DNA from 3 places in the Ensifer sp. ENS02 genome. Region 2 is predicted to be linked to each of the others. Evidence: riboswitches for the same ligand, from Rfam matches in the RefSeq annotation. Region 2 holds a riboswitch; each other region holds the start of a gene.
What was found. Region 2 has a riboswitch for cobalamin ahead of IB262_RS02670 (DUF1636 domain-containing protein). Riboswitches for the same ligand answer to the same signal wherever they lie in the genome.
Positions count from the first base shown of each region.

Region 1: linked by a shared signal. The riboswitch ahead of IB262_RS15350 (aromatic ring-hydroxylating dioxygenase subunit alpha) and the one ahead of IB262_RS02670 (DUF1636 domain-containing protein) in region 2 are both predicted to bind cobalamin.
Region 3: linked by a shared signal. The riboswitch ahead of nrdH (glutaredoxin-like protein NrdH) and the one ahead of IB262_RS02670 (DUF1636 domain-containing protein) in region 2 are both predicted to bind cobalamin.

Region 1 is NZ_JACVAO010000006.1:343,734-353,538, forward strand. It holds gene IB262_RS15330 (DUF1217 domain-containing protein) at 1-1,978, shown strand, start outside; gene IB262_RS15335 (FAD-binding oxidoreductase) at 2,048-3,481, opposite strand; gene IB262_RS15340 (L-threonylcarbamoyladenylate synthase) at 3,626-4,600, opposite strand; gene IB262_RS15345 (DUF6656 family protein) at 4,678-5,277, opposite strand; cobalamin riboswitch at 5,595-5,796, shown strand; gene IB262_RS15350 (aromatic ring-hydroxylating dioxygenase subunit alpha) at 5,900-7,144, shown strand; gene IB262_RS15355 (hybrid-cluster NAD(P)-dependent oxidoreductase) at 7,146-8,240, shown strand; partial or broken gene IB262_RS15360 (GH25 family lysozyme) at 8,490-9,500, opposite strand.
Region 2 is NZ_JACVAO010000001.1:518,178-527,982, forward strand. It holds gene IB262_RS02655 (bifunctional aspartate transaminase/aspartate 4-decarboxylase) at 1-281, opposite strand, end outside; gene aspT (aspartate-alanine antiporter) at 340-2,028, opposite strand; gene IB262_RS02665 (RidA family protein) at 2,510-2,986, shown strand; cobalamin riboswitch at 3,164-3,380, shown strand; gene IB262_RS02670 (DUF1636 domain-containing protein) at 3,485-3,898, shown strand; gene IB262_RS02675 (ABC transporter ATP-binding protein) at 3,921-4,724, shown strand; gene IB262_RS02680 (ABC transporter substrate-binding protein) at 4,721-5,674, shown strand; gene IB262_RS02685 (iron ABC transporter permease) at 5,762-6,745, shown strand; gene IB262_RS02690 (DUF924 family protein) at 6,837-7,397, shown strand; gene IB262_RS02695 (mechanosensitive ion channel family protein) at 7,524-9,805, shown strand, end outside.
Region 3 is NZ_JACVAO010000012.1:41,349-51,153, forward strand. It holds gene IB262_RS24490 (substrate-binding domain-containing protein) at 1-317, opposite strand, end outside; gene IB262_RS24495 (acylphosphatase) at 577-861, shown strand; gene IB262_RS24500 (TetR/AcrR family transcriptional regulator) at 892-1,560, opposite strand; gene IB262_RS24505 (multidrug effflux MFS transporter) at 1,750-2,946, shown strand; gene nrdF (class 1b ribonucleoside-diphosphate reductase subunit beta) at 3,026-4,000, opposite strand; gene nrdE (class 1b ribonucleoside-diphosphate reductase subunit alpha) at 4,129-6,282, opposite strand; gene nrdI (class Ib ribonucleoside-diphosphate reductase assembly flavoprotein NrdI) at 6,252-6,668, opposite strand; gene nrdH (glutaredoxin-like protein NrdH) at 6,681-6,902, opposite strand; cobalamin riboswitch at 7,290-7,516, opposite strand; gene IB262_RS24530 (hotdog domain-containing protein) at 7,667-8,467, opposite strand; gene metE (5-methyltetrahydropteroyltriglutamate--homocysteine S-methyltransferase) at 8,464-9,805, opposite strand, start outside.

The DNA of each region.
Region 1 (9,805 bases), on a different contig from region 2:
TGCCTTCACCGTCTTCGATATTGACCCGAAGACGTTCAACTACACCGAGGTCCGCGACGCGCTGACCAGCGACCCTGCCGCTCTGACCGCAAGCCGCACGGCCGCTGTGACGAGGCGGGAAGAAGCGCTCAAGCTGCAGACTGACCTTCAGACGCGGCTCAAGTCCCTCGGGGAGATTAACAGGCTGACGTCCGAACTTGCGGAGGCGCCCGCTGCCGACAAGCCGGCGATTCAGGCCAAGATCGACGAGCACAACGCGATCGTCGCCGATCTCGATGCCAAGCTTCCGCCACGCGACCAGGCGCCCGCGCTGCTCGCATCGCTCGGCGAGGAATTGAACACGCTGAACGGGCGCATCCGCAATCTCGAAACCTACATCAAGTTGGCGGAAACCTTTAACTTCAACGCTGATGGCAGCGTGCCGGCCGGCGAAAAGGCGATAAGCGACGCAAAGAAGACGGAACTCAACAACATCTACGTGTTCAAGAAACCGGGCGAAACGCCGCTCGGCGGCGCGCGCCTGACCGGCGCCGGGGCACTGCTGAACAAGGAATATTACGAAGGCAAGATCGCCGGCGTCACCAGCATCTCCGAGCTGACCAGCGACAGCCGGCTGTTCAACTACCTCGTCACGGCCTTCGGCCTCAAAGCGTCGACGACCGTGCCGTCGACGATCGAAAACATCCTCACCAGCGACATCAACGACCCGAACAGCTACGTCAACACGCAGGGCGGCGAGTACAATGCCGCCTTTAAGGAAATGCACAAAGCCTTCAACTTCCGGCCCGACGGCACGCTGCAGCCCGGCAAGACGGCGCAGGACGCCGATCAGTTGAAGAAGACGTCCGACGGCTACATGGTCCGCTACAATGACAAGGGCGATGCCGAAGACGAAGCCTTGGTCAAGCGCTTCAAGCTGCTGGTCAATTCGATGGAGTCGGTCGACAAGCTGCTGGCCGACAGTGGCGTACTGAAGTTCACGCTCAGCGCCTTCGGTCTCGAAGACGAGGGCCTGAGCAAGCGTGATCTGAAGCGCATTCTGACGAGCGATCTCAACGATCCCAGAAGCTACGTCAACACGCTGCGCGACGAACGCTACGTCAAGCTCGTGAAAGCGTTCAACTTCAATCCGGACGGGACTCTCGGCGCACCAAAACTCGCCCAGAGCGACGGCGACATCATGAATACGGCGCGGGCTTATATCGTCGCCAAGTCCCGCTTCGGCACGGACGACGAGAAGAAGATCGCGAAGGAAAAGGCCCAGGAAGAAGCCAAATATTACACCTCCGAGATCGCGAAGATCGAAACGCTGGATGCCTTCCTCAAGAACCGCCGGCTGGTCGACATGGTTCTCGTCGGCGCAGGTATCGATCCGGAGACGGTCAAGTCCGACTATCTCAGGAGTATGTTTACGTCGGATCTCGAAGATCCGAAGAGCTTCATCAACACCGACCCGAATGGGCTGAAGTATCGCGAGATCGTCTCGTCCTTCAACTTCGACAAGGACGGCAAGATCGTCAGGGGCGAGGCAGGGCAGATCCAGACCCGCCGCGGTCTCGTCACCACCGTTGATCTCTTCCTCAATCAGTCGCTCGAAGAGAAGGAGGGCGCCGATAACGGCGGCATTCGCCTGGCGCTCTATTTCAAGCGCAAGGCCTCGGACATCAACACGGCCTACGACATCCTGGCCGATCGCGCCCTGTTCGAGGTCATCAAGACCGCCTACAGCATGCCGGAGGGCTTGCAGAACGCCAAGATCGAGGCCCAGGCGGCCTTTATCGAGCGCACCGTCAACATCAAGGAACTGCAGCAGCCGGGTCAGCTTGAGAAGCTTCTGCAACGCTTCACGGCGCTCTACGACGTCGAGAACAACCAGGATGTATCGCCCGGTCTCGCGATTCTGACTGGCGGCGGCAGCGCTGGCGTCAGTGCCGAGACCTTGCTGTCGCTCTCGCAATTGCGCGCAGGCGGCCGCTGACGCACGCCGTCTGACGGTCAGCCCAAGACTGTTGCTGCATCGCCGCGCACCGCGCGAAACGGCGCGTCGTCAACCGTCGGCGCGCAGCACTTTATCGGGGTTCATGATACCTGCAGGATCGAACGCGTGCTTGATGCGTTGCATCAGCTCGATTTCGATCGGCGCCCGGACCTCGGCGAGTTCGTCGCGCTTCAACTGGCCGATGCCGTGCTCGGCGGAGATCGAGCCGTTGTAGCTCAGAACGATGCCGTGGACGATGGCGTTGATTTCGCGCCAGCGGTCGAGGAAGGCCTGCTTGTCGGCGCCGACTGGCTGCGAAATGTTGTAATGGATGTTGCCGTCGCCCATGTGGCCGAAGGAGCAGATGCGGGCGCCGGGGATCGCTTTCACGACGGCGGCATCCGCCTCCTTCATGAAGGCCGGAATGCTGGAGACGGGCACGGAGACATCGTGCTTGATCGAGCCGCCCTCGGGCTTTTGTGCCGGCGACATGCTCTCGCGCATGTGCCACAGCGCCTTCGCCTGTGTCTCGTTGGCGGCAATCACTGCATTCTCGACGAGGCCGGCCGCATATCCCTGCTCCAGCAGGTCCTGCACCATCCGTTCCGCGCTTTCGGCGCTATCGGACGTCGAGATATCGATCAGCGCGTACCAGGGATGGACCGTTTCCATCGGATCACGAACGCCGGGGATGTGCTTGGTGGTGAATTCGACGCCGAGCCGCGGCATCAGCTCGAAGCCGGTCAACGCCGGCCCGCAAAGGCTGGACGCCTTTTCGAACAGAGCGAGCGCATGCTCGACGCTGCCGACTCCGGCAAAGGCGACCTGATGCCCGAGCGGCTTCGGGAAAAGCTTGAGCACGGCGCCGGTGATCACGCCGAGCGTGCCCTCGGCACCGATGAAGAGATCGCGCAGGTCGTAACCGGTATTGTCCTTCTTCAACCGGCGCAGCCCGTCCCAGATTTCGCCGGTCGGCAGCACCACTTCGAGGCCGAGGCAGAGCTGACGCATATTGCCATAGGCAAGAACGGCGGTGCCGCCGGCATTGGTGGAGAGGTTGCCGCCGATGCGGGCTGAACCTTCCGAGCCGAGCGACAGTGGGAACAGGCGATTGTGCTCGTCCGCCGCCTTCTGGATGTCGGCGAGGATACAGCCGGCATCGGCGACGATGACATTGCCGACCGGATCGATGTCGCGAATGCGGTTCAGCCGTTCCAGCGAAAGAACGATGTCTGCCTTGCCCTCCCGCGGGATCTGCCCGGCGACATGGCCGGTGTTACCGCCCTGCGGCACGATCGCCGTGCGGGTGGCGCTCGCGAGCTTCATGATGCGCGAGACCTCGTCGACGTTGGCCGGACGCAGGACCATCGGCGTCGTGCCGAGGTAGAGTCCGCGCGATTCGACGAGATAGCGCGCCTTGTCGGCTTCGTCCGTCAGCACGTTGGTGTTGCCGACGATCTCGGCGAAGGAAGCGATGAGTTCGGGAGAGGGAAGGGTGGTCATGGGCCTCACTTCGCATTGCGCCTGCGCGCGCTATCGGATCGGTCGATCTGAGGATCTGGTCCTCGGTTCCTGGTTGGCGGCGATCATAACCGCAATTGGTGCCGTTCGATGAGGGTGGGTGCGGAGAAGATGCCGCACACTATCTTACCCTCGTGGTGCCGCCGCCCGTTGCAACCGGTCGACGATGGCTTCCCCCAACCCGTCCGAAGGGATCGGCCCGAAGGCGATGGTCTCTGCGCCGCTGGCATCCGCCCGCTTCATATAGTCGAAGAGATTGGCGGCGGCTTCGCGCAGATTGCCAGTCGGGCTGAGATCGAGAACGACGGCCGCCTGCTCTTCGCCGGCGATCCGATTGCCGCCGAAACGGATCAAGGCTTCGCCCGCATGCACCTCGGCGGCATCGAGCCGGACGGCAGCGCCGGGCGCGTAGTGCGAGGCGAGCATGCCCGGCGCCTCGATCGTCGCTCCCGCCGTCTCCGGCCGGGTCACCGGACGGCCAAGCAGGCGTTCGATCTCGGCGGCATCGAGGCCACCCGGCCGAAGCAGCCGGATCTCGTCGCCATCGACCTTGATGATCGTCGACTCAAGGCCGATTTGGGCCTGGCCGGCGTCGAGGATAAGTTTCAGTTTGTCGCCGAGATCGGCTTCCACATGGACCGCATTGGTCGGGCTGATCTTGCCCGACGTATTGGCGCTGGGTGCGGCCAGTGGTCGCCCGAAGTGGGCGATTACCCGGCGGGAAAAACCGTCGGGCATGCGGATGCCGAGCGTGTCGAGGCCGGCGGACGCCAGCGCATGAACCGTGCTGTCGGCGCGCTGCCGAAGGATCAGCGTCAGCGGGCCGGGCCAGAAGGCTTCGGCCAGCTGCCTCGAAATCGGATCGAAATGCACATGGGCTTCGGCCATCGCCATGTCGGAAACATGCGAGATCAGCGGATTGAAGCGCGGGCGCCCCTTCATCTCGTAGATGCGACTGATCGCATCGGGATTGGTAGCGTCGGCGGCAAGGCCGTAGACGGTCTCGGTCGGAATGGCGACCGGCTCGCCTTCGGCAAGAACGGCGCAGGCGCGCGCGATCGCGCGGTCCGGTTCTCTATCCGTGTCGATGATCTCAGCCATGCCGTTTCCTTTCCGACGCTTCCTTAACGGACGCACCGGAAAAACAGAACGATTTTCTTTGAAGGAACCGGTTCGGCTCAGAGGCTGCGAATGATGCGACGCAACGCGTCATCCTTGGCGCCAAGCATCAGTACGTTTTTCAGCGCGACCTTGGGATCATCGGTGCGAAACAGCAGCCCGTTGTCACGAAAGTTGCGGTTGATGACCATTTGCCCGGCTTCGGCGCCCGGTTCGATGGCGACGGCGAAGTACATGCGTGAATAGCCGGGCTGGATACTCTCGAAAAAATGCGTCTCGTCGCCCAGGTTGCAGAAGAAGTTGGCGAAGTAGAAGGACCAGGTGATGTCCTTGGAGGGAGTAACCGGCGTACGCGCCGCCGTCACGTGACAGTAGCCGAGATGCGGCCGGCCGACGAGCGTGCGGTGGAAGATCATCTTCGGGAACTGGATCGAGGTGTGGAACCCGTTGATCCGCTTATGGGTCGTGTCGCCGGCGGTGCTGAGCTTCTTGCCCGTCCTGTCTGCGACTTCCTCATAGCTCAAATACCGGCGTTCGCTCGGCAACCATTGCCTGCGGTTGATCCGGCCGGTGCGCAGGAATTCGGTATGAACCGCCACCTTCGGCGGGATTGTCGGCAGCTTCTCGGCTGTCGCGTCGTAGTATCTCAACTTTGCCATGATCGTCAGCGCGCCATCTGCCTGCCTGCAGGACCTCTCTCGTCCGCCGGCTAGGCTAGCGGCTCATGGTTAATGAATGATTTCGTCCTGGCTGCATCATTAGCGTTCTCTATCTGACGCGATGTCGCAAACGGGCGAAGCCCTCCCGCATCTGCGCCGACCGCGCCGCAAAAGTCGGCAAATGCCCAAGATGTGATCTATCTATATGTTTGCAATGTAAAAATTCTAAGACGGTGGCCTTTTGTCACGGTTTTTTCCGTGTCGTCATTCTGGAATTGGATGTCGCTATCGGGCAGCTGCCAAGGCGACTTCCGCGATTACATATCCTTACTCAAGGTGCCGTCTTCGAAGGGAAGATGGAGAATTGGGAAGCCGGTCAAATCCCGGCGCTGCCCCCGCAACGGTGGTGGAGCGAAAGCCTCGGCAAAGGCCACTGGACGGTTCGTCCGGGAAGGCGCCGGGCAGGTCCGAAAGGACGGCTCCTGAGCCCGGAAACCAGCCTTGACGGACATAACCGTAACGGGTTGCGGCGGGCAGCCGGATCGGAGCCTCAAACGCATGGGTGTGCGCCCGTGCGGGTTCCTGTCCTGCCTCTCCGAAACATGGCGCATGAGGACAGGACATGGACACCAGAAACGATATGCTTCGAAAGCTGAAGGGCAGGCGGGACGGCTACAGCCTCGACCGGGCCTTTTACATCGATCCCGACTACTACAGGCAGGATCTGGAAAACATCTGGTACAAGGATTGGCTGTTTATCGGCCATGACTGCGAGATCCCGCGGGCCGGCAATTACTTCACCGTCCAGGTAGGCGACTACCCCGTTGTCATCACCCGCGACCGCCAGGGCGCCATCCGGGCGCTGCACAATTCCTGCCGCCACCGCGGCTCGCGCGTCTGCACGCAGGCGAAAGGCTCGTCGGCAAAGCTTGTCTGTCCCTATCACCAGTGGACCTACGAACTCGATGGCTCGCTGCTCTTCGCCCGGCAGATGGGAGAGGATTTCGACAAGGCCGCCCACAGTCTGAAGCCGATCCATTGCGAAACGGTCGGCGGCTACATCTTCATCAACCTGTCGGAAAAGCCGATGGATTTCACGGCGTTCCGCGACATGGCCTTACCGTATCTCGCGCCGCATCGGCTCGGCGAAACCAAGGTCGCGTTCGAAAGCACCATCATCGAGAAGGGCAACTGGAAGCTCGTCTGGGAAAACAACCGCGAATGCTACCATTGCGCCGCCAATCATCCGGAACTCTGCCGCACCTATCCTGAGGCGCCGACGGCGACCGGGGTGCAGGGCGCAAAGGATGATCCTGTGATCGCCGAACATTGGGCGAAGTGCGAGGCCGGGGGCCTGCCGAGCGAATTTAAGATGTCGCCGACCGGTCAGTTCCGCGCCGCCCGCATGCCGCTTGTCGACAATGCCGAAAGCTACACCATGTCGGGCGCCCGCGCCGTCAGGCGGGCCCTGTCCGCCGACGTCTCCCAGAGCCAGATCGGCACGCTCTTGATGTTCCACTATCCGACCACCTGGAACCATGTGCTCGCCGACCACGCCATCACCTTCCGGGTGCTGCCGCTCGGGCCCGAACTGACGCAGGTGACGACGAAGTGGCTCGTCAACAAGGATGCGGTCGAAGGCGTCGACTACAATCTAGAAGAACTGACGCATGTCTGGACCGAGACCAACGATCAGGACCGTCAGATCGTCGAGGAAAATGCCTTCGGCATCCGCTCACCGGCCTATGAGCCCGGTCCCTATTCGCCCGAGCACGAGGGTGGCGTCATGCAGTTCGTCGAGTGGTACTGCAAGTTCATGGAGCAGCGCCTTGCCGGCGACGCGGCTCCGCTTTCAAGGGTCGCCTGACATGCAGATGGCCTCTTCGTTTCACCATTTCGACGCGCTGCATGTCTGGATCGACCGGCAGCAGATGCTCGAATGCACATCGGCGGTCGTCGAGACCGCCGATGTCATGACCTTCACCTTCCGGACCGAAAAGCCCGCCTGGTTTCGCTATCTGCCCGGGCAATTCGTGACCCTCGAACTGCCCGTCGCCGACGAGCCAGTGATGCGCACCTACACCCTGTCGTCGACGCCCTCGCGGCCGCTGTCGATCGCCGTGACCGTCAAGGCGCAGTCAGACAGCATCGGCACCCGCTGGATGTTCGAGCACCTGAAGCCCGGAATGAAACTCCGCGCCTTTGGCCCGCTCGGCGATTTCAGCTTCGTCCGCCATCCCGGCGACAAATACCTGTTTATCTCGGCCGGCTCCGGCATCACGCCGATGATGTCGATGACGCGCTGGATGGCGGACTGCGTGCCAGAGACGGATGTGACCTTCATCTCCTGCGCGCGTCGTCCGGAGGACCTGCTGTTCCGTTCGGAGCTGGAGGTTCTGGCGACGCAGATGTCCGGGCTGAACCTCGGCTTCATCGTCGAGGGACATGAGGCACGCCACGGCTGGCACGGGCTTCGCGGCCGCATTGATGGCGCCAAGCTGCCGCTGCTTGCGCCCGATTTCATGGACCGCACCGTTTTCTGCTGCGGCCCCGAACCGTTCATGCGCGGCGTGCGCGAGATGCTGAAATCGGCCGGTTTCGACATGGGCCGCTACCACGAGGAGAGCTTCCAGCCGGCGGCGGCACCCGCCGCGGAAGAGATTGCCGTGCGCGCCGGCGCCGCCGACGAGGGCGAGGTCCAGGCCGCCAAGATCGCCTTCACCATGAGCGGCAAGGAGATCGAGGCCAAGCCCGGCCAGACGATCCTGCAGGCGGCGCGCGCCAACGGCGTCAGGATCGGCGCTGCCTGCGAAGGCGGCATCTGCGGCACCTGCCGGGTGATGAAGGTCTCAGGCGAGGTGGATATGAGCCACAATGGCGGCATTCTCGACGACGAGATCGATGAGGGCTACATCCTTGCCTGCTGCTCGCGACCGCTTGGCGATGTCCAGATCGAAGCCTGAAGGCGCTGACGCATATCGCGTAAAAGTGTACAGCGGTTTTGCGACAACGACATGCATAACAACAAGCGCCTAAAGCCTGTCGCGTGAATGCTTTTCACGCGACAGGCTTTAGGGCGCGTTGCAGGGGATCGGATTGGCGGAAATGCTTGCCGGGGCGTCGGTGCCGGCCTCCGTCTTGGAGCAGGCGCCCTGGGCGGCATCATTGCCGGCGATCGCCACCTGCAGGGCACGTTCCTGGCGGGCGAAATCGATCGAGCCGGTCACCAGCATGTCGACACCGCTGCCGGCGCCGCTCGTAGCGTCGGCGCGGCTCACGAGCAGCGGTTCGCTAAACATCGCAGTCGCCCTTGCGATCGCCTGCATGCCCGTTCCCCGCTCGGCTTGGGCGACGAGCATCAGCGGCAGTGGCTTTTCCGGCAGCAAGACGCCCTGTGCCCAGATCGCTTTCAGCGCCAGCGGCGACATTGCCGCCACGTTCACGTCGATGTCGTCAAGCGTTCCCGGCACGCGGTAGGGGCAGCGGCGCTTGCCGCAGTTGATGCCCGAGGAGAACTGCCACAGCGCGTAACTATCCCAGTTGCCCATCGGGAAAACCTGGCGGATATCCGGTTTGTAACGGGCGTACCAGAGCGGCAGGCGCGACAGCAGCCGGTGTTTGGCCCGGTGCGCGGCGATGTATTTGGCGGTGACGTGGTTGGTATAGAGGATCGGGTAGCGCCCGGTCCGGGTCTTGATGTGCCCGGCGAAGATGGCGGCGTCCTCCAGCGACATGTACTTGTCCGGATCGATGCCCTCGAGATCGAGCACCATCAGTTCGTCGTCGCGCGGATCGGCGTAATCGAGGAAATGGTTCGCCTGGTCGACGGGATTGCCCGGGCGGGCAAGATGGTAGGCACCCCACAGCAGCCCGTGCGAACGGGCAATCATCCGGCGGGTCTGGTAGAGCTCGCGGCTGACGGCGTATTTGCGCCACATGGTCTTGCAGTGGTTGAAGGTGTCGCCGTTGTGGTCGCCGGTGCAGGAGAAGCTTTCGGGCAGGCCGTCGGAGGCCTTGGCGATGAAACCGGAAACGCGCTTGTCGCCAAGCATCGTTTCCCAGTCGATGCTGTTCATCTCATAGGCGTCGACGATGATGGCATTCGACTTGGTCTTCCAGGGCTCCAGTTCACCGGCGCGTGCGATCGCCGCCGCGAAAGCCAGACCGATGAAGGTCGCGAGGCGCAGAATCATCCCTGTCGTGGAGATACACCGCTTTGCCATTCTCTGAGATTGCCGACAGTATCGTTAACGCATCGTAAATCCCAGCCCCCGAGCGGACTGTGCGGGAGCGACGCGCGAATGTATACCGACCTGTGGCTGTATATAAGCAATTGCTTTCATGTTCGCGATCTGACGATCAGCCGGGAAGGCGTTGGTCGACGATGCGGCAATGCCTTGCTGCAGCAACGGGTGCTGGCCGCGCCACCTGATCCCGCAGGAGGCGGAAGATGGAACAAAACCGGTGACTTATGCGTTATCGGTCGATTTCGGATTTCCCGGCTGAGGGACATCCCGTATCGGCCTCG
Region 2 (9,805 bases):
CACTTTTCGAACCGCGCGTGGGCGCCGTCCTTCGGCGGCATGCCGGCCACACCGGCCTTCGGGTCGTAATAGGCGCGCTTGGCTTCCGTCAGCGCAAACTGGCCGAGCAGGAAGAAGGCTTCGCGAGCGCGTGTCGCCGTCCAGTTCGGGTTGCCGCGGCCGGCATTGAGGAAAGCCTTGGCGGATTTCTGTGAGCTCGACTTGGCGAGCTTGATCAGTTCGTCCTTGATTTCGAACGGGCTGAGATCGGAAAGGCTGTCGTAGAAATTTCTGTCCAACATGGTCCACACTCCCTGTGATCTATGCATTTTGAACGATGGTTGGCTTCGCCCGTTCGCCTCAGGCGAGCATGATGACGATGACGAGTCCGAAGATGGTCAGCAGCGTGTTACCGATGGCGTAGGGCATGCCGTAGCCGAGCGCCGGCACCTTGCTCTTGGCCGCCTCCTGGATCATGCCGAGCGCTGCCGTCGTCGTTCGCACACCGGCGCAGGCGCCAAACAGGATCGCCGGGTGGAACTTGAAGACATAGTGGCCGAGGAGCACCGAGGCGATCATCGGGATCGACGTGGCGACCACGCCCCAGATGAACAGCGAAATGCCGACCTCCTGCAGGCCCGCGACAAAGCCCGGGCCGGCGCCGATCCCGACGACGGCGATGAAGATGTTGAGGCCGAGCGTGTTCATCAGCCACAGCGCCGGTGACGGGATGCGGCCGAAGGCGGGGTAGGTGGTGCGCAGCCAGCCGAGCACGAGGCCGGCCAGAAGCGCGCCGCCGGAGGTCGAAAGGCCGATCGGGATACCGCCGATCGTGATCGTCAGCGCACCGATCATCGCGCCGATGAAAAGCCCCCAGCCGAGAAAGGCGATGTCGGTCGTCTCGACAGGCCGGTCGGCAAAGCCGAGCGCCTTGATCGCCGCTTCGACATGGCGTTTCGCGCCACCGATGGTGACGATGTCACCGCGCTCGACCGTCGTCCCGGGCAGCACCGGGATCTCGACCAGCGAGCGGATGATCTTGCGGGCATAGACGCCGCGCGCCCAATCCATGGTGCTGACTTCCGCCAGCGTCTTGCCGGCGAGCGCCTTGCTGGTCACGTAGACATCGAGGACTTCGGCTTCCGCGTTGAGCAGCTCCTTGTCCTCGACCTCCAGCAGCTTGTTGTCGAGGTTTTCGACGAGCAGCGAACGCCGGCCCGAAAAGGCGACGACGTCGCCCGGCTGCAGCACGGTGTTGCCATCGGCCTCGATGATCTGGTCGCCGCGCCGCAGGCGCTCGACGAAGACGCGGATCCCGGGAAGGATGTCCTTGACCGGTTTCCCGGTGAGCCCGCTTGCCGCGTCGACGCGATAGGCCCGGAGGCCGAAGTCGTGATAGGCGCGGGTGATGCCCGGTTCGCTCGCCTCGCTGCCGCCGCCGAGCTTGGCTTCGTATTCGCGGCAGGCCGCCGGAAGGTCGATGCCAAGAAGCTTGGGACCGAGCTGGGCGAGGATGATCGCCGAGCCGATCGTGCCCCAGATATAGGTCACCGCATAGGCGATCGGGATCTGGTCGGCAAAGGTCTTGGCCTGCTCCGGCGTCAGCCCGAGCGAATTGATCTGGTCGGTCGCAACCCCGATTGCAGCCGAGATCGTCTGCGAGCCGGCATACATGCCGGCGCCATAGCCGAGCGGCAGCCCGGCAATCAGCGCGCAGAGATAGGGAACGACGAGGCACAGCACCAGCACGGAGAGCGCAAAGGCGATCTGTTTCGGTCCATCGGTGCTCAAGCCCCGCACGAATTGCGGCCCGACGCCGTAGCCGACGGCGAAGAGGAAAATCAAAAACAGGGTGGATTTCAGGTCGCCGGAAACCTGGATACCCAGCTGTCCGATGAGAACGCCCGCAAGCAGCGTGGCGGTGACATTTCCAAGGTTGAACCCCGCGACCTTGATCGGACCGATGAGGAAGCCGATGCCGAGGGCGAGGAAGACGGCGACAGGCGGATAGGTCCGAAGCGTGTCGACGAAGAAATCAATGGGATTCACTGATGCTATTCCCCTCTGAAAGTTGAGTTGCCGTCACTTCATTTCGGGATCTGCGCGGCTAAGTTGAGCTTGTTTCCGAGGCTTGTCGATGCCCAATCTTAATCCCGGCAATTGTCGCTTCGGTCGTCGAAATTCTCAACGGGCATAGGGTTACGTGAGCGTAACGTATGTTACATTTCAGCGTTTTTACTTGGGGTTGGGGATCGAGGCCGCCGCGATGTGTCGGTCGCATTCGATCGCAAGACCGCGGCACTGGCCCGGATCGCGATGGCACTTCAACTCTGGTGTTGTAATTCGTAACGTTATCTCCCAACGTGAGGCATGAGGCGTTTTCTCTTGGTTATGCTTGGAAAAGTTGCTGGGCACGGAACGGCGCGTCTTGCTGCTTGCGATAGGGGCGTCAGAACTTCGAGGGCTTGAGAAAAAAGCGGTGTCGTCTCCGCAAGGCGGCCGGTTCGTAAGGTGACGAGGAGGGGAAGCAATGATGGACGAGGTTATCCGAAGGCTCGGCGCACTTGGCGTTCAGCTCCCGACGCCGCCGAGGCCGCTCGGCGCCTACCGCGCGGTGATCGAGGCGGGTGAGATGCTTCATGTTTCGATGCAGGGGCCATTGCTGGACGGGCGCTTCGTGCATACGGGGCTGCTCGGGCGCGATGTGACCATCGACGAGGGGCGCAAGGCCGCAGAGTTGGCAGTGCTCAACGCGCTGGCGCAGATCCATGAGCATCTCGGCCGTTTCGAGCGTATTCGCCAGATCGTCCGGCTGGAGGGACATGTCGCCTGCACTGAGGATTTCCTGGAGCACCCGAAGGTACTCGACGGTGCTTCCGAGCTTCTGGCGGCCGCCTTTGGCGAAAGGGCTGGCCATGTTCGCTCCGTCTGCGGCGTGCGCAACCTGCCGGGCAACGCCTCTGTCGCGGTGACGCTGACGGCCGAACTCTTGCCGCCGGAGTTCTGAGGTAGCACGGCACGTCTTTTAGCGTGGTCGCTATCGCGGGCGTCGGATTGTGTCCGGCGCCCAATTTTCGACTTGCGCTACGTAATGTTATTTTATAACATGCCTCGCATGACGAAACGCCGCATGTTGATAGATCCCTCCCGCCTGTGTCGTGCGGTTGTCTCATCCGCCGATTCATGCGAGGAAGGCGTTGATGGTGCTGCGTCCGCGACAATGCGGAAGCGGCTGAAAAGGGAACACGGAACGGACGACCCTGATGGGGCCGAGACCGTGGCTGCCCCCGCAACTGTGAGCGGAAAGCGCATTCACACCATGTCACTGGTCGAAGACCGGGAAGACGTGGATGCGCCACGACCCGCGAGCCAGGAGACCTGCCATCGAACCGATCAACCACAACGGACGGGGTGTTCCGATGGAAAAGAACTGGCTTTCATACGACGGTTTTCCGTCCTCTTGCCGTTTCGCCATCTCTTGCCGTCAGTCCGGCGGAGGGCAGGAATGGCTGAGCCGAATTTCCGACAGCACAAGATAACGGTCTGCACCGATTGCCGCTTCACCGGCGGCCCATGCGTGCCCGGTGCCGAGCTGATCAAGCGGCTCAACCTGAGCATCGCAGCGCTCGGCGCACCGCTCGATCGCGACTTCTCGATCGCCGGAACGGTCTGCATGGCGGCCTGCACGCGGCCCTGCACCATCGCCTTCCAGGCGACGGGGAAGGCGACCTATCTCTTCGGCGACGTCTCGCCGGAAGAGGACATCGACGATCTCGTGCGCTTTGCCACAACCTATGCCGAGCGTGGCGATGGCATGACGCGGGCCGCGGAAAGGCCGCGCGGGCTGAAAGGCAAGACGCTTGCCCGCATTCCCGCGGCGATGCTCGTCTCCGAAGATCTCGGCGGGCACTTCCAATGAGGTCGCGCAGAGGAACGAACCCATGAGCTGCAACGCAACGGGTGCAGCCCTCACGGTCGAGGGCCTTCGCTGGGGGCCGCGTTCGGGCCTGACGCTGGTCAACGACATCGGCTTTGCGATCGCGGCCGGCAGCCGGCTTGCGATCCTCGGGCCGAATGGCGCCGGCAAGACCTCGCTTCTGCGCTGCCTCTACCGGGCGGTGCAGCCGAACGCCGGCCGTGTTTCGGTCGATGGCGTCGATCTCTGGTCGATCTCGGCGCGCGAGGCGGCAAGGACAATCGCCGTCGTCTTGCAAGAGATGCCCGGCGATTTTCCCTTCAGCGTGCGCGACGTCGTGATGATGGGACGCATTCCGCGGCGGGAGGGCCTGAGCGGCTGGAACGATTTCGACCGCGAGCGGGTGCAGCATGCGCTCGCGCATCTCGATCTCGCCCATCTTGCCGGTCGCCAGTTCTCGACGCTTTCGGGCGGTGAGAAGCAGCGGGTGCTGATCGCCCGCGCGCTGGCACAGGAACCGCGCATCATCATCCTCGACGAGCCGACGAACCATCTCGACATCCGCCACCAGCTCGAAATCCTCGAGCTCTTGCAAACGCTGAAGCTGACGATCGTCTCGACGCTGCACGACATCAACCTCGCCGCCGAGTTTGCGACAGATGTCGCGATCTTGACCGCCGGGCGGCTGACGGCCTTCGGCCCGCCCGAAGAGGTGCTCAGCCCCAGCGAGCTTTCGGCCGCCTTCGGCGTCACCGCCACCGTTCACAATGCCGCTGCCGGCGGCGCCCGCTTTTCCTTTTCACTTCCTCGACAGGGATCGATTTCATGAAGATCAATATTGCCCCATTTTCCCTTCTTTTCGTGCTTGCCGCCGCCACGCCGGCGCTTGCCTATCCGGTCACCGTCAAGAGCTGCAACCGCGAGGTGACCTTCGACGCGGCGCCGAAGCGGGCGATCGCCAACGACGTCAACCTGGTGGAGATGATGCTGGCGCTGAGGCTCCAGGACCGCATGGTCGGCTATACCGGCGTTTCCGGCTGGAAGACGCTGGACGAGAAGCTGCGCGAAGGCGTCAAGGAACTGCCGGAGCTTTCGGAGAAATATCCGACCAAGGAAGTGCTGCTCAACGCCGATGCCGACTTCCTCTTTGCCGGCTGGAACTACGGCATGAAGGTCGGCGGCGAGGTCACGCCCGAGACATTGGCGCCCTTCAAGATCGGCGTCTACGAGCTGACCGAATCCTGCATCCACGTGATGGCCAAGCAGAAGCCTGATATGAACGACATGTTCGTCGATCTTCTCAATCTCGGCCGCATCTTCGGCGTCGAGGATCGCGCCGAGACGCTGGTTGACGGCTATCGTCGCCAGCTTGCCGAGATCACCAAGGCGAACGCCGGCAAGGCTAACCCGACGCGGGTCTTCGTCTATGATTCCGGCGAAGAGAAGCCGTTTACTTCCGGCCGCTTCGGCATTCCGACGGCGATGATCGAGGCCGCCGGCGGCGCCAACATCATGGACGACGTGGAAAAGAGCTGGGTGGAAATCTCTTGGGAACCGGTGATCGAGCGCAACCCGGAAGTGGTGGTCATCGTCAACTACGGCGAGGTGAAGGCCGAGGACAAGATCGCCTTCATGAAGAACAATGCGGCCTTCAAGAATGTCGATGCCGTCAAGAACGATCGCTTCGTCGTGCTCGATTATGTCGAAGCGACGCCAGGCCCGCGCAACATCGACGCCATTGCCAGGCTTGCCAAGGCCTTTCAGGGCGAGGGCCTGTAAGCGATGCTGGCTGAGGATGCGTCGCCTGGTCCCGTCGCCGTTTCACGCCTAGCGCCGGCACGGGCGCTGAAGGCGGGTGCCGGTCTCATGACGGCGCTTTTGCTGCTGGCCTTGACCGTCACGGCCGGCGTATCGCTCGGCTCGGCGCCGATCCCGGTTGCGACCGTCTGGTCGATCATCGCCAGCAAGATTTCTCCGGGCAGCGTCGAGGCTTTCTGGTCGGCGGGGCGCGAGAGCATCGTCTGGGACGTGCGCCTGCCGCGCGTCATGCTGGCGGGCCTCGTCGGCGCCGGGCTGGGGCTGACTGGCGCCGTGCTGCAGGCGGTCACGCGCAATCCACTTGCCGATCCGCATCTGCTCGGCGTTTCCTCCGGCGGCGCGCTCGGCGCGATCGTGGCGCTGCTGCACACCGGCATGATCCTCGGTCTTGCCACGGTGCCGCTCTTTGCCTTTGCCGGCGCGCTGCTCGCAACCGTGCTCGTCGCCTTCGTCTCCCGCGTGCTCGGGAGCAGCGCCGACCGTCTCGTGCTGGCCGGCGTCGCGGTCGCCTTCGTCTTGACATCCGTCGGCAACCTCATGATTTTCCTTGGGGACCCGAGGGCGACCCATACGGTCATCTTCTGGATGCTCGGCGGTCTTGGCCTGGCGCAATGGTCGCAGCTCGTCTATCCCGGCGTGGTGCTTTTCGCCTCCCTCGGCTGGCTGATGATCCGGGCGCGCGAAATCAATGCGCTCGCCATGGGCGACGAAACCGCGATGACGCTCGGCATTCCCGTGCGCCGCTTCCGGCTGACGCTGTTCGTCGTCACCGCACTTCTGACCGGGGTGATGGTCGCCTTTTCCGGCGCGATCGGTTTCGTCGGGCTGATGGTGCCGCATTTCGTGCGGCTTCTGGCCGGCAGCGACAACGTGCGGGTCATTCCGCTCTCGGCCTTCTTCGGGGCGCTGACGCTCATCCTTGCGGATCTGGCGGCCCGCGTCATCATGGCGCCGGAGGACATGCCGATCGGCGTCGTCACCGGGCTCGTCGGCGGCATCGCCTTCATTGCCATCCTGAAGCGACGCGCGTAAGGCGGGTAGGAACACGTTATGGACAAGGGCCGGTTCCGGCCTATGTGTTAGCGCAGCCGAGGGATCGGCGATTGGCCCGCATGAGGAGCATATGGCGAACGAAGCTGACATCTGCACGCCGCAGGACGTTCTGAATTTCTGGTTTGGCGAACTCACCTATGACGACTGGTTCGGGACGAGCCACGAACTCGACCAGGCCTGTATCAGCCGCTTCCAGGCGTCGCACCTGGCGCTGGCCCGTGGTGTCGACGAGATCTGGCGCGCGAGCCCGGAAAACCGGCTGGCGGCGATCGTGCTTTTGGACCAGATGCCGCGCAACATGTTTCGCGGCACGCCGCTCGCCTTTGCCACCGATTGCCTGGCACTGCACGAGGCCAAGCTCGCCCTTGGCGCCGGTGCCGACATGGCGATCAAGCCGGAATGGCGCGCCTTCGTCTATCTGCCCTTCGAGCATTCGGAAAACCTTACCGACCAGACCATGTCGGTGAAGCTCTTTACCGAGCTCGGCGATGCCGATTATCTCGACTATGCCATCCGGCACCGCGAGGTGATCGAGCAGTTCGGTCGTTTCCCGCATCGCAACGCCTTCCTGGCGCGGCCCTCGACGGAGGCCGAACTTGCCTATCTGGCGCAGCCCGGCGCCGGTTTTTAACGGGAAAGCGGGCGCTGACGGGGATTTATCGCCGTTCTTTGCATCTTTCCGCCGTCTTTCGTATTCACATCGAAACGTGAAGACGGCCGGAGCGATTCCGGACCACGGTCTCAATCTGCAAGGATCATGAAATTGCGTTCTGTCGGAAAACTGCCCGCCATTCTCGTCTGCCTGCTGGCGCTTGCCGTGGGCGGCCCGGTCATGGCCCAGAAGGCGGCGCAGCCGACAGCGCAACAAACCGCACAGGCAAACGGGCAGGCGGGCCAGAAATCGGCGCAGCCGGCGCAATCGCCGCAAGGGGCACAATCGTCCCAGACCGCCGCCCAGCCTGCTGCCGGCAAGCCGGCGCAGGAGGCGCAGCCAGCGGAGAACGGGGCGACCCCCGGTGCCACCGAACCTGCGGCGACAACCACGCAGCCTGCCCAGAATGCCCAGCCGGCGGCCGATGCCTTGCCGGCGGATGCCACGCCGCCGGCCCAGAGCCAGGCGGCCGAGCAGCTGACCAAGGCCGACGAGGAACTGAAGGGACTGACCGAACGGGTCGAGAAAGCCAAGGACGACGACATCGTGCTTGCCGACCTCAAGGTTCAGGTCGACGCGCTCGCCAAACAGATCATCGGCGTTTCGGTTTCGACCCGCCCGCGCCTCGACGAAATCAAGGCGCGGTTGACCGAACTTGGCGATCCGCCGGCCGAGGGGCAACCGCCCGAAGCCGACATCGTGACAGCCGAGCGCAAGCGGCTGATGGCCGAACGTGGTGCCATCAATGCGCTGACCGGCGAGGCGGAAGGCCTGTCGGTGCAGGCGACGAAGCTGTCCAACGCCATTACCGCGACAAGGCGCGCGCTGTTTTCCAATACGCTCCTGAAGAACACCGAAGTGTCGACCGGAATGTTCGACGACGCGCTGACGGCGACGGCGGACGAGACCCGGGTACTGTCGCGCAGCGTCGGGAGCTGGCTGAGCTTTGCCTGGAACTACAAGCGCGTGCCGCTCCTGACGGCGCTGTTCCTGTCGCTGCTGGCGGCGCTCGTGTTCCTTTCCGGCAGCCGCAGGCTCTTTCGCCCGCTGATCGAGCATGACATTACCGATGAGGAGCCGAGCTACTTCCGGCGGCTCTCCGTCGCATTCTGGTCGACACTGATCCCGACCATCGCGTCGGCCGCCTTCGCGGTCTCGAGCTTCCTGTTCCTGCGCGGCTTCAACGTGCTGCGTTCAGATATCGCACCGATCATTGCAATCACGCTCGGGGTCGCCGTCGTCGTCTTCTTCGTGACGAGGCTCGCTCAGGCCGTGTTGTCGCCGCGCGATTCGCGCTGGCGGCTCGTCCGGGTTTCTGATCGCGGCGCGCGGATGCTGATGATCGCGATCTTCGCCATGGCGCTGGTCAACGGCCTCGACTACCTCTTCGGCGGCGTCAGCGAGGCGCTCGGTTCGCCTGTCGTCCTGACCGTCGTCAAGAGCTACATTGCCTCCATCGTCATCGGCCTCATCATCATGGCTTCGGCCTGGATCAAGCCGACGCTCAGGAAGGATGAATCCTTCGATGCCCATGGCCGCGCCTGGCCGCGGGTGGTGTCTTTCGCGCTGCTCGCGACCGGCGCCTTGCTCATCATTGCCGCTGTGTCGGGCTATGTCGGTCTTGCCCGCTTCATCGCCACGCAGATCATCATTACGGGCGCGATCCTCGTCACGATGTATATCGGCATCCTCACCGGCCGGGCGGTTGCCAAGCAGGGCGCCTTTGCGGAGACCGCCGCCGGGCGTTATCTCGAGCGGCGCTATAATCTCGAACAGGTGGCGCTCGACCAGATCGGCCTTGCCGCGGGCCTCAGCATCTACGCGCTGGTCGTGATGTTCTTCATCCCGCTGATCCTCTTGCAGTGGGGCTTCCAGGTCGCCGACATCGAGTCCTGGGCCTACCGGATGGTGACCGAGATCAAGATCGGCTCGATCACGATTTCGCTGGTTGGCATCCTCGCCGGCATCCTGTTCTTCGCGCTCGGCTACGCCGTCACCCGTTTCGTGCAGCGCTGGATCGACGGCAACATCATGGCACGCAGCCGGGTCGATGCGGGCGTGCGCAACTCGATCCGCACCGGCATCGGCTATACCGGCGTCGGGCTTGCGGGGCTGATCGGCCTGTCGGCGGCCGGCATCGACCTCTCCAACCTCGCGCTCGTTGCCGGTGCCCTCTCGCTCGGTGTCGGCTTCGGCCTGCAGAACATCGTCTCGAACTTCGTTTCGGGGCTCATCCTGCTCGTCGAGCGCCCGTTCAAGGTGGGGGACTGGATCGTCAGCGGTACGACGGAAGGTTTCGTCAAGCGCATCTCTGTTCGCGCGACCGAGATCGAGACCTTCCAGCACCAGTCGATCATGATGCCGAACTCGCTGCTCATCAACGCCTC
Region 3 (9,805 bases), on a different contig from region 2:
CCGGCCTTCTCGGCTTTTTCGATCGCAGCGCGCACGCCCTGGCTGTCGACCGGCGAGATGACGATGACGTCGACGCCCTTGACGATGAAGTCTTCGACATCGGCGAGCTGCTTGTTCAGATCCTGGTTGGCGATCGAGACCTCGAGCTTGACGTTCTTGGCTTCAGCCTCGGCTTTCATCGCGTCGGCGAGCTCGATGTAGAACGGGTGCTGCTGGGTCAGAAGCGACGCGCCGATGCCGTCGGCAAAAGCCGAGGAGGCAAGGAGCGACAGCGCCGTGCCGGCGACGAGAGATTTCAGAATGCGGGACATGTTCATGGTTTCCTCCCTGGAAACGGCGCGGGCCTTCTTGTGTCTCAGCCAAGCTGGCGAGGCCCTCCCGCCGCCGTCTTGGTGAGGCCGTAAAAATCATAAAAGTTTTCGCGCGTCAACTTTTAAAAATACACGAACAAAATATTTGGAGCGCAGTGTGGAAATTTCTACGTTGCAGCGGTCGTCCTTTCAGTCCTTTTGCGGGTGGCTTGTCTTTCCGGAGCCTTGCGCCAGATTTCATGACAAACGGCAAAGGAGACGAGCCATGGCTGAGACCGGCAAGACGGCGTTGGTCCGCATTCTTGGGCGGGTGCAAGGCGTCAGCTTCAGGGTCTGGACGCGTGACGAGGCGCGCAAGCTCGGTCTGGTGGGATGGGTTCGAAACGAGGCGGACGGGTCGGTGGCCGCCTTGATCAGCGGCCCGGAGGACGCGGTCACCCTCATGCTCGAGCGCCTGCATGACGGGCCGCCGGCGGCATGGGTTTCGAAGGTCGTTGCCGAATTTGTCGAGCCGCCTGAGCACGTCGGTGACTTTCGCATCACCGAATAGGCCGGGATTGGTTTTTGGCGCCGGGTGGCGTTAGCCTGCCGAAACCGTTGACGGCCGGCCATAGGCGCGCAGGAACGTCTTTACCGCCCTGCGGGCGCTGATTTCCAGCTCTGCTTCGCTCGGCGTTTCACCGAAGAGCCCACCCATCTGCAGGTCGGCCTTGATCAGTGCGATGAACTGGCGCGCCGCGAGGTCGAAATCGTCGATGTCGAGCGGTGCGATGTGGGCAAGGCGCGCAAACAGCGCCGCCAGCGCCCGATCGGTCTTGCCGGGTCCTTGCTCCCGCCAGAACTGGAAGAGATGCGGATAGCGGTTGCCCTCGGTCGAGATCAGCTTCTGGATGAACTTGGCGTCCTGGTTGCAATTGCAGTTCTTGTTGAGGCGCACGGCAAATTCGGCCAGGTCTTCCTCGAGGTTATCGCCGTTTTCAGGAAAGGTCGCGAGGATGGAGAAAAGCACGCCGTTCACGCGATCCATGATGTCCTGGATCACCGCCATGAACAGCGTCTCTTTCTCGCGGTAGTGATTGTAGATGGTCTGACGCGAGACACCCGCCTCAATGGCGATTTCGTCGATGCTGGCGCCGGAAAAGCCTTCCCGACAGAAAACATCGGCCGCGGCCTCCAGGATCGAGAGGCGTTTCGCGAATTGCCCTTTCTGGGGGCGAGCGTCAGCCGAGGCCAAATCAAATTTCTTCATGGACCGAAGATAGGCGCCATTGACGATTTAGACAATGCTGTCTAATTTGACATGTGTGTCCAAATTAATGGACGGAATAGTCAGCGCAGGATGCGTATCCCCAACGTTCGATCCTGGCACGACGATGTCTTTGAGTTTCAATCCGGGCGGCAGCGATTTCGGCGCCGCGATTTCTGAAAGTTCATTGCCATGACAACGTCCTTCCTCCGCACGGCGATCGTGCTTGGCCTGATCTCGGCGATCGGCCCGTTTGCAATCGACATGTATCTGCCGGCCCTGCCGTCGATCGGCAAGGATCTGACGGCCGAAAACGGCGTGGTGCAGTTCAGCCTGCTGGCGTTCTTCATCTCCTTTGCCATCTCGCAGCTTGTCTATGGGCCCCTCTCCGATATCTGGGGCCGCAAGGCGCCGCTCTATCTCGGCATCGGCCTCTTCACCGTCGCCAGCATCGGCTGCGCGCTTTCGACCGACATCGAAACCCTGATCGCTTTCCGCTTCCTGCAAGGGATCGGCGGTGCCGCTGGCATGGTCATTCCGCGCGCCGTGGTGCGCGACATGCACACGGGCGTCCAGGCTGCGCGGCTGATGTCGATGCTGATGCTGGTCTTCAGCATTTCGCCGATCCTGGCGCCGCTTGCCGGCAGCGCCGTCATCGGCTTCTACGGTTGGCGCGGCGTGTTCTATGCGGTGACGATCGCCGCCTTCATCGGTCTGATCCTGCTCTCAACGCAATTGCAGGAAACCCGGCCGAAGAAGGATCGCGCCGACAGCAGTATCGCAAGTGCGCTTGCCGCCTATCGCCTGCTTCTCTCCGACCGCAATTTCCTGACGCTCACCTTCATCGGCGGCCTCGGCATTTCCGGGTTCCTGGTCTATCTCGCCAATTCGCCCTTCGTGCTGATCGACCATTATGGGCTGACGCCGACTGAGTACAGCATCGCCTTTTCGATCAATGCCGTGTCGTTCTTCGCTGTGTCGCAGGCGACCGGCTGGCTCGGCGAGCGCTTCGGCCTGGTGCGGGTCATGCATCTTGCCGTCGGCGCCTTCGCGCTGACCATGGTCACGATGTTCATCGTCATGAGCCTCGGCTTCAACCAGTTGCCTGTCATGGCCGCGTTCCTCTTCGTCGGCTATGGCGTGCTCGGCCTGGTTATCCCGACCTCGGCGGTGCTGGCGCTTGAAGACCACGGCGAGATCGCCGGCACGGCCTCGGCACTGATGGGTACGCTGCACTTTGTCACCGCCGCCGTCGCCATGGTGGTTGCGACTATCTTCTTCGACGGAACGGCCCTGCCGATGGCCGGCGCGATCGCCGCTTGCGCCCTTGCCGCCTTCCTGCTGACGCAAGCAACGATCGGCCGCAGCCGGGTGGTCGCGGCAGAGTAGGCGCTGCTATTGCTGAACAAAGGCCGGCGAGGGCGTCCTCGCCGGCCTTTGTTGTCAGGTATGACCGAATGGACCGTCCTTAAAAATTCCAGTCCTCGTCCTCGGTCGCCACAGCCTTGCCGATAACGTAGGACGAACCGGAACCGGAGAAGAAGTCGTGGTTCTCGTCGGCATTCGGCGAAAGCGCCGAGAGAATGGCCGGGTTGACCTTGCAGGCTTCCGCCGGAAACAGCGCCTCGTAGCCGAGGTTCATCAGCGCCTTGTTGGCGTTGTAGTGCAGGAACTTCTTCACGTCTTCGGTCAGGCCGACGCCGTCATAGAGCGCCTCGGTGTATTTCGCTTCGTTGTCGTAGAGGTCGAGCAGCAAGTCGAAGGCGAAATCCTTGATCTCCTGGCGGCGTTCCTCGCTCAAGCGCTCCAGCGCGCGCTGGAACTTGTAGCCGATGTAATAGCCGTGCACCGCCTCGTCGCGAATGATCAGCCGGATCATGTCGGCGGTGTTGGTGAGCTTGGCGCGGCTCGACCAGTACATCGGCAGATAGAAGCCGGAATAGAACAGGAAGCTTTCGAGAAAGACGCTCGCGACCTTCTTCTTCAGGGGATCGCCGGAGGCATACTCCGCCATGATCAGCGCTGACTTCTTCTGCAGGAACTCGTTCTCTTCCGACCAGCGATAGGCGTCATCGACATCGGGTGTCAGGCAGAGCGTCGAGAAGATCGAGGAATAGGAGCGGGCATGCACCGCCTCCATGAAGGAGATGTTGGAAAGCACCGCCTCCTCATGTGGGGTGGCCGCATCTTCCATCAGTCGGACGGCGCCGACGCCGTTCTGGATCGTGTCGAGCAAGGTGAGGCCGGTGAAGACGCGGATGGTGAGTGTCTGCTCCTCCGGCTTCAGCGTTGCCCAGGAGGGAATGTCGTTGGAAAGCGGCACCTTCTCCGGCAGCCAGAAATTGCCGGTCAGACGGTTCCAGACCTCCAGGTCCTTGTCGTCTTCGATGCGGTTCCAGTTGATGGCGCGGATGCGGCTTGCGGGTTTGGTGTGCATGTTCATGTCGTTGAACCTTTGTGATCGTGTATGCCTCATCGCGCGGTGAGGGGGTGCCCCTCATCCGCCTGCCGGGACCTCTCCCCGCTTGCGGGGAGAGGGCTAGGGTGAGGGGCCGTTACTGGAATGCGAGGTTACAGCGCGCAGGAAACGCAGCCCTGGACCTGCGTACCCTCGAGCGCCATCTGCCGAAGGCGGATGTAGTAGATGGTCTTGATGCCCCTCTTCCAGGCATGGATCTGAGCACGGTTGATGTCGCGGGTCGTTGCCGTGTCGCGAAAGAACAGGGTCAGCGACAGGCCCTGGTCGACGTGCTGGGTGGCGGCCGCATAGGTGTCGATGATCTTCTCCGGCCCGATCTCGTAGGCGTCCTGGTAATATTCGAGATTGTCGTTGGTCATGAAGGCGGCCGGATAGTAGACGCGGCCGATCTTGCCTTCCTTGCGGATCTCGATCTTCGAGACGATCGGGTGGATCGAGGAAGTGGAGTGGTTGATGTAGGAGATCGAACCGGTCGGCGGCACGGCCTGGAGGTTCTGGTTGTAAAGGCCGCCTTCCATCACTGCCCGTTTCAACTCCAGCCAGTCCTCCTGAGTCGGGATCGAGATGCCGGCTTCCTCGAACAGGCCCTTCACCTTTTCGGTCGCCGGCAGCCATTCGGCTTCGGTGTATTTGTCGAAATAATCACCCGACGCGTATTTCGAGTTTTCGAAGCCGGCGAAGTTCTTGCCCTTCTCGACCGCCAGCCGGTTCGACGCGCGGATGGCGTGATAGGTCACCGTGTAGAAATAGATGTTGGTGAAATCGATGCCTTCCTCGGAGCCGTAGTAGATGCGCTCGCGGGCGAGATAGCCGTGCAGGTTCATCTGCCCGAGGCCGATCGCGTGGCTGTCGTCGTTGCCCTTTTCGATCGAGGGCACGGACGAGATGTGGCTCATTTCGGAGACGGCGGTGAGGGCGCGGATCGAGGTCTCGATCGTCTGGCCGAAATCCGGGCTGTCCATCGCAGCCGCAATGTTCAGCGAACCGAGATTGCAGGAGATGTCCTTGCCCATGTGCTTGTAGGAGAGGTCGTCGTTGAACGCGCTCGCTTCGCTCACCTGCAGGATTTCCGAGCAGAGATTGCTCATGGTGATGCGCCCGGCGATCGGGTTTGCCCGGTTCACCGTGTCCTCGAACATGATGTAGGGATAACCGCTCTCGAACTGGATCTCGGCGATGATCTGGAAGAAGTCGCGCGCCTTGATCTTGCGCTTGCGGATGCGGGCATCCTCGACCATCTCGCGGTACTTCTCGGTCACCGAAATCTCGGTGAGGGGCACGCCATAGACCTGCTCCACGTCATAGGGTGAGAACAGATACATGTCCTCGTTGTTGCGGGCGAGCTCGAAGGTGATGTCGGGGATGACGACGCCGAGCGACAGCGTCTTGATGCGGATCTTCTCGTCGGCGTTTTCGCGCTTGGTATCGAGGAAGCGCATGATGTCGGGGTGGTGGGCGTGCAGGTAGACAGCACCGGCTCCCTGGCGCGCGCCGAGTTGGTTGGCGTAAGAGAAACTGTCTTCGAGCAGCTTCATGACCGGGATGACGCCGGATGACTGGTTCTCGATCTGCTTGATCGGCGCGCCCATCTCGCGGATGTTGGTGAGCGACAGCGCCACGCCGCCACCGCGCTTGGAAAGCTGCAGCGCCGAATTGATGGCGCGGCCGATACTCTCCATGTTGTCCTCGATCCGGAGCAGAAAGCAGGAGACGAGCTCGCCGCGGCTCTTCTTGCCGGCGTTGAGGAAAGTCGGCGTTGCCGGCTGGAAGCGGCCGGAGATGATCTCGTCGACGAGATCGCGGGCAAGCCCCTCGTTGCCGCGCGCCAAGGCCATCGCCACCATGCAGACACGGTCTTCGTAGCGTTCCAGGTAGCGCTTTCCGTCGAAGGTCTTCAGCGTATAGGACGTGTAGTATTTGAACGCCCCGAGGAAGGTCGGAAAGCGGAACTTCTTTGAATAGGCATGATCGTAGAGATCGCGCACGAAGTTGAAGGAATACTGGTCCAGCACTTCCTGCTCGTAATAGCCCTCGGTCACCAGATAATCGAGTTTTTCCCGGAGGTTATGGAAGAACACCGTGTTCTGATTGACGTGCTGGAGGAAGTACTGTTTCGCCGCCTGCCGGTCCTTGTCGAGCTGGATCCGTCCCTCTTCGTCATAGAGGTTCAGCATTGCGTTCAGCGCATGATAGTCGAGCGCTGCTTCCGTCGCCTTCAAGGGGCGTTCGAGTGTCGTGACGTCCAAAATCGTTCCATCCCGTTTTTGACATTGGCGACGTCCTCGTCGGTCCCGAGCAGCTCGAACCGGTAGAGATAGGGTACCCGGCACTTGGCCGAAATCACGTCGCCGGCGATCCCGTAGGTCGCGCCGAAATTGCTGTTGCCCGCTGCGATCACGCCGCGGATGTGAGAGCGGTTGCCCGCGTCGTTCAAGAAGCGGATGACCTGCTTCGGCACCGCCCCGCGGCCATCGTCGCCGCAATAGGTCGGCACGATCAGCACATAGGGCTCTGCGACCGTAAGTGCGTCCATACCTTCCCTGAGCGGTATGCGGGCGGCGCGAAGGCCGAGCTTTTCGACGAAGCGATGGGTGTTTTCCGAGCGGCTGGAAAAATAGACGATCAGGCCCATCGCCAGCGTCCTTCAGGAAAGCGCGCTGATCATGTCCGGGCGGAAACCCGCCCAATGCCGCTCGCCGGCGACGACGACCGGGACCTGCCGATAGCCAAGACCCTGCACCAGCGCGAATGCATCGGAATCCTCGGAGATATCGACGATGCGATAATCGATGCCTTGGCGGTCGAGCGCACGGGTTGTGGCGGTGCATTGGACGCAGGCTGGTTTGCTGTAGACGGTGATCGACATGGGTTCCTCGTGGGGGTCTGGCAAATGGGCGCAAAAAGTCGTCGGATCGCGCGAACGCGAACCGTGGTGTTGGCGATTGGACACGAAACATCGCTCCCCGGTCGACTCGACCGGAGTTGACGTCGTCAAGCTGGCCCAAGGTCGGTTACGCAACCGGGCCGGCTCGTTTTGGTCGGGCGCTCAGGAATTCCGCGGATGCGGGTTTTCAAGGCGCGGCCTTTCGATCAGGCGCGCAACAACGCGCACCCGTCCGCAGAAGGTGGATCTGAACTGGAAGAAACTGGCATGACTTCACCCCGAAGCTTTCGACGGGCTGCCGGGGAGACGTCGAGACGATCGGGCAGGCTCATCCTGCCACGCACTCAACCCCTCCGGACACCCCGCCCGTGGACGTTTGGTGATCGAGGCAGGTCTCCTGGCTTACGGGTCAAAGCTTCCATCCCGACCTTCCCGAGGCCTCATGCCTCAGTGGTCCAAATCCGGACAGTCGCTCGCCGTCTACAGTTGCGGGGGCAGCTACGGCATAGCCTCAGCGGAAACCCGCCGGCGCACCGTATTCCCGTCTTAGCTCCCAATCCTTGCGAATCGGAAGAACCTCGAACACTAGATATAGTAGTTCATCGCAAATCTGCGTCAATAGGTTCCGTATGTGGAAGGCGGGGGTAGGAGGGTGGTTTCTTTTGCAGTGTGGATAACGGGGAGTAAACAGCCGGTTGGCACCAAGGTTGTGGATAGGGCGCCCCTGGTGCGGACGCCCCATTCCATCAAGCAGCGAAAGCGGCCACGGGCCGGTTGTCATCGTCGACGGCGACCATAGCGAACGTTCCGGTAACAGTCCGCTGTCGCAGACCGGTGAGGAGCTCTTCCGACCAGAGTTCGACCTCGACGGTGGCTGAACTGCGACCCGTCCGCACAATGCGGGCGATGGGTTCGATGATCGAACCGATCATGATCCGGTGCTTGAAGTCCATACCGGTGCAGGAGGCAAGGACGGTCGCCCGGCGGCTCCGGCGCGTCGCGACGACGAATGCGGCCTTCGTCATATGCGCGAGGGCGTTGCCACCGCATATGGCGCCGAAGCTGTTGGCCTGGCCGGGAAAGACGATGTCGACCATGCGTAGGGTGCCCGCCTCTTCGGGCGTGTCCGTTGCCACATCGAGCGGCGGCAGCATCCAATCCGTTTCATCGGCACAGGGCATCGCGACCATGGTGAAGGTGCCCCTGCTGCAAAGGGCGCGGCTGCCGGTGGCGATATCTTCCGCGATCATCTCGACCTCGACCACCACCGAGCGGCGCCCGACACGAACCGGACGGCCGCTGAAGCAGACGATCTGACCGATGCGCGCAGGCGCACGAAAATCGATGCGGTCGCAGGATGCGGTGACGAAGGGAACGCGCGCGTGACCGGTGGCGACGATGAAAGCGATCCGGTCCATCGACGCGAGGGCGGCGCCACCAAAGAGCGTGCCATGGTGATTGGTATCGCCTGGAAAAACGATGTCGATCAGGGTTTGTGGCGCCGGGGTTTCCCCCGGCGCCGTCGTGACTTCGTGCTGCCCCGTCATGCTTTGACGGCTTCGCGCGTATCGGCGGCAAAAGCCGCTCGAAGCGAGCGGGCGGCGGCGACCATGTTGACGAGCGCCGGCCGCGTCTCTTCCCAGCGCCTGGTCTTCAGTCCGCAATCGGGATTGACCCAGATCTGGTCCGGCGTGAGGCCCTCGGTCGCTTTTTCGATGAGATGCACCATTTCCTCGACGCTGGGCGCGCGTGGCGAATGGATGTCGTAGACGCCCGGGCCGATCTCGTTCGGATAGGCCTTGTCGGCGAAGGCGCCGAGCAGTTCCATTTTCGATCGCGACGTCTCGATCGACATGACGTCGGCGTCCATCGCCGCGATTGCGGCCATGATGTCGTTGAACTCGGAGTAGCACATATGGGTGTGGATCTGGGTCGCATCGCCCACCCCGGCTGCACTGAGACGGAAGCACTCCACCGCCCAGTCGAGATAGGTCTTGCGATCGGCATTTCGCAGCGGCAGGCCTTCGCGCAGTGCCGGTTCGTCGATCTGGATGATGGCGATGCCGGCCGCCTCGAGATCCGACACTTCATCGCGCAGTGCTAGCGCGATCTGCCGGCACACCACGGAACGTGGCAGGTCGTCACGAACGAAGGACCATAGCAGCATGGTGACCGGACCCGTCAGCATGCCCTTGACCGGGCGATCGGTCAGCGACTGCGCGAAGGTCGCCCACTCGACCGTCATCGGGTTTGGTCGCGAAACGTCGCCGAAGATAACAGGCGGACGCACGCAGCGCGATCCGTAGCTCTGCACCCAGCCGCTCTGGGTGAAGGCGTAGCCCGAGAGCTGCTCGCCAAAATACTGCACCATGTCGTTGCGCTCGAACTCGCCGTGAACGAGTACGTCGATGCCGACCTCTTCCTGCCAGCGCACCGCCACTTCGGTCTCTCGGCGAAGATAGGCGGTGTAGTCGACATAGCTGAGTTCGCCCTTCGCATGCAGTGAACGGGCCTGCCGAACCTCCGATGTCTGCGGGAAGGATCCGATCGTCGTTGTCGGGAAGAGCGGCAATGACAGCTTCTTCGCCTGCAGTGCCCGGCGGCCCGCGAACGGGGATTGCCGCTTGCTGTCCGCATCCGTCAGCGCTTTCAAGCGCCCGGCGACCAGAGGATCATGGATCCTGAGTGAGGTGAGCCTCGCCTGGGCGGACGCGATCGAGGCGGCGAAAACGTGCTCGGAAATGGCAAGCCCCGGCTCGAAGGCGCTGGCAAGCAGGCTGAGTTCGTCGAGTTTCTGCGTACCGAAGGCGAGCCAGGAGGAAAGTTCCGGATCAAGCGCACGCTCCAGGTCGAGATCGATCGGCACGTGCAGGAGTGAGCATGAA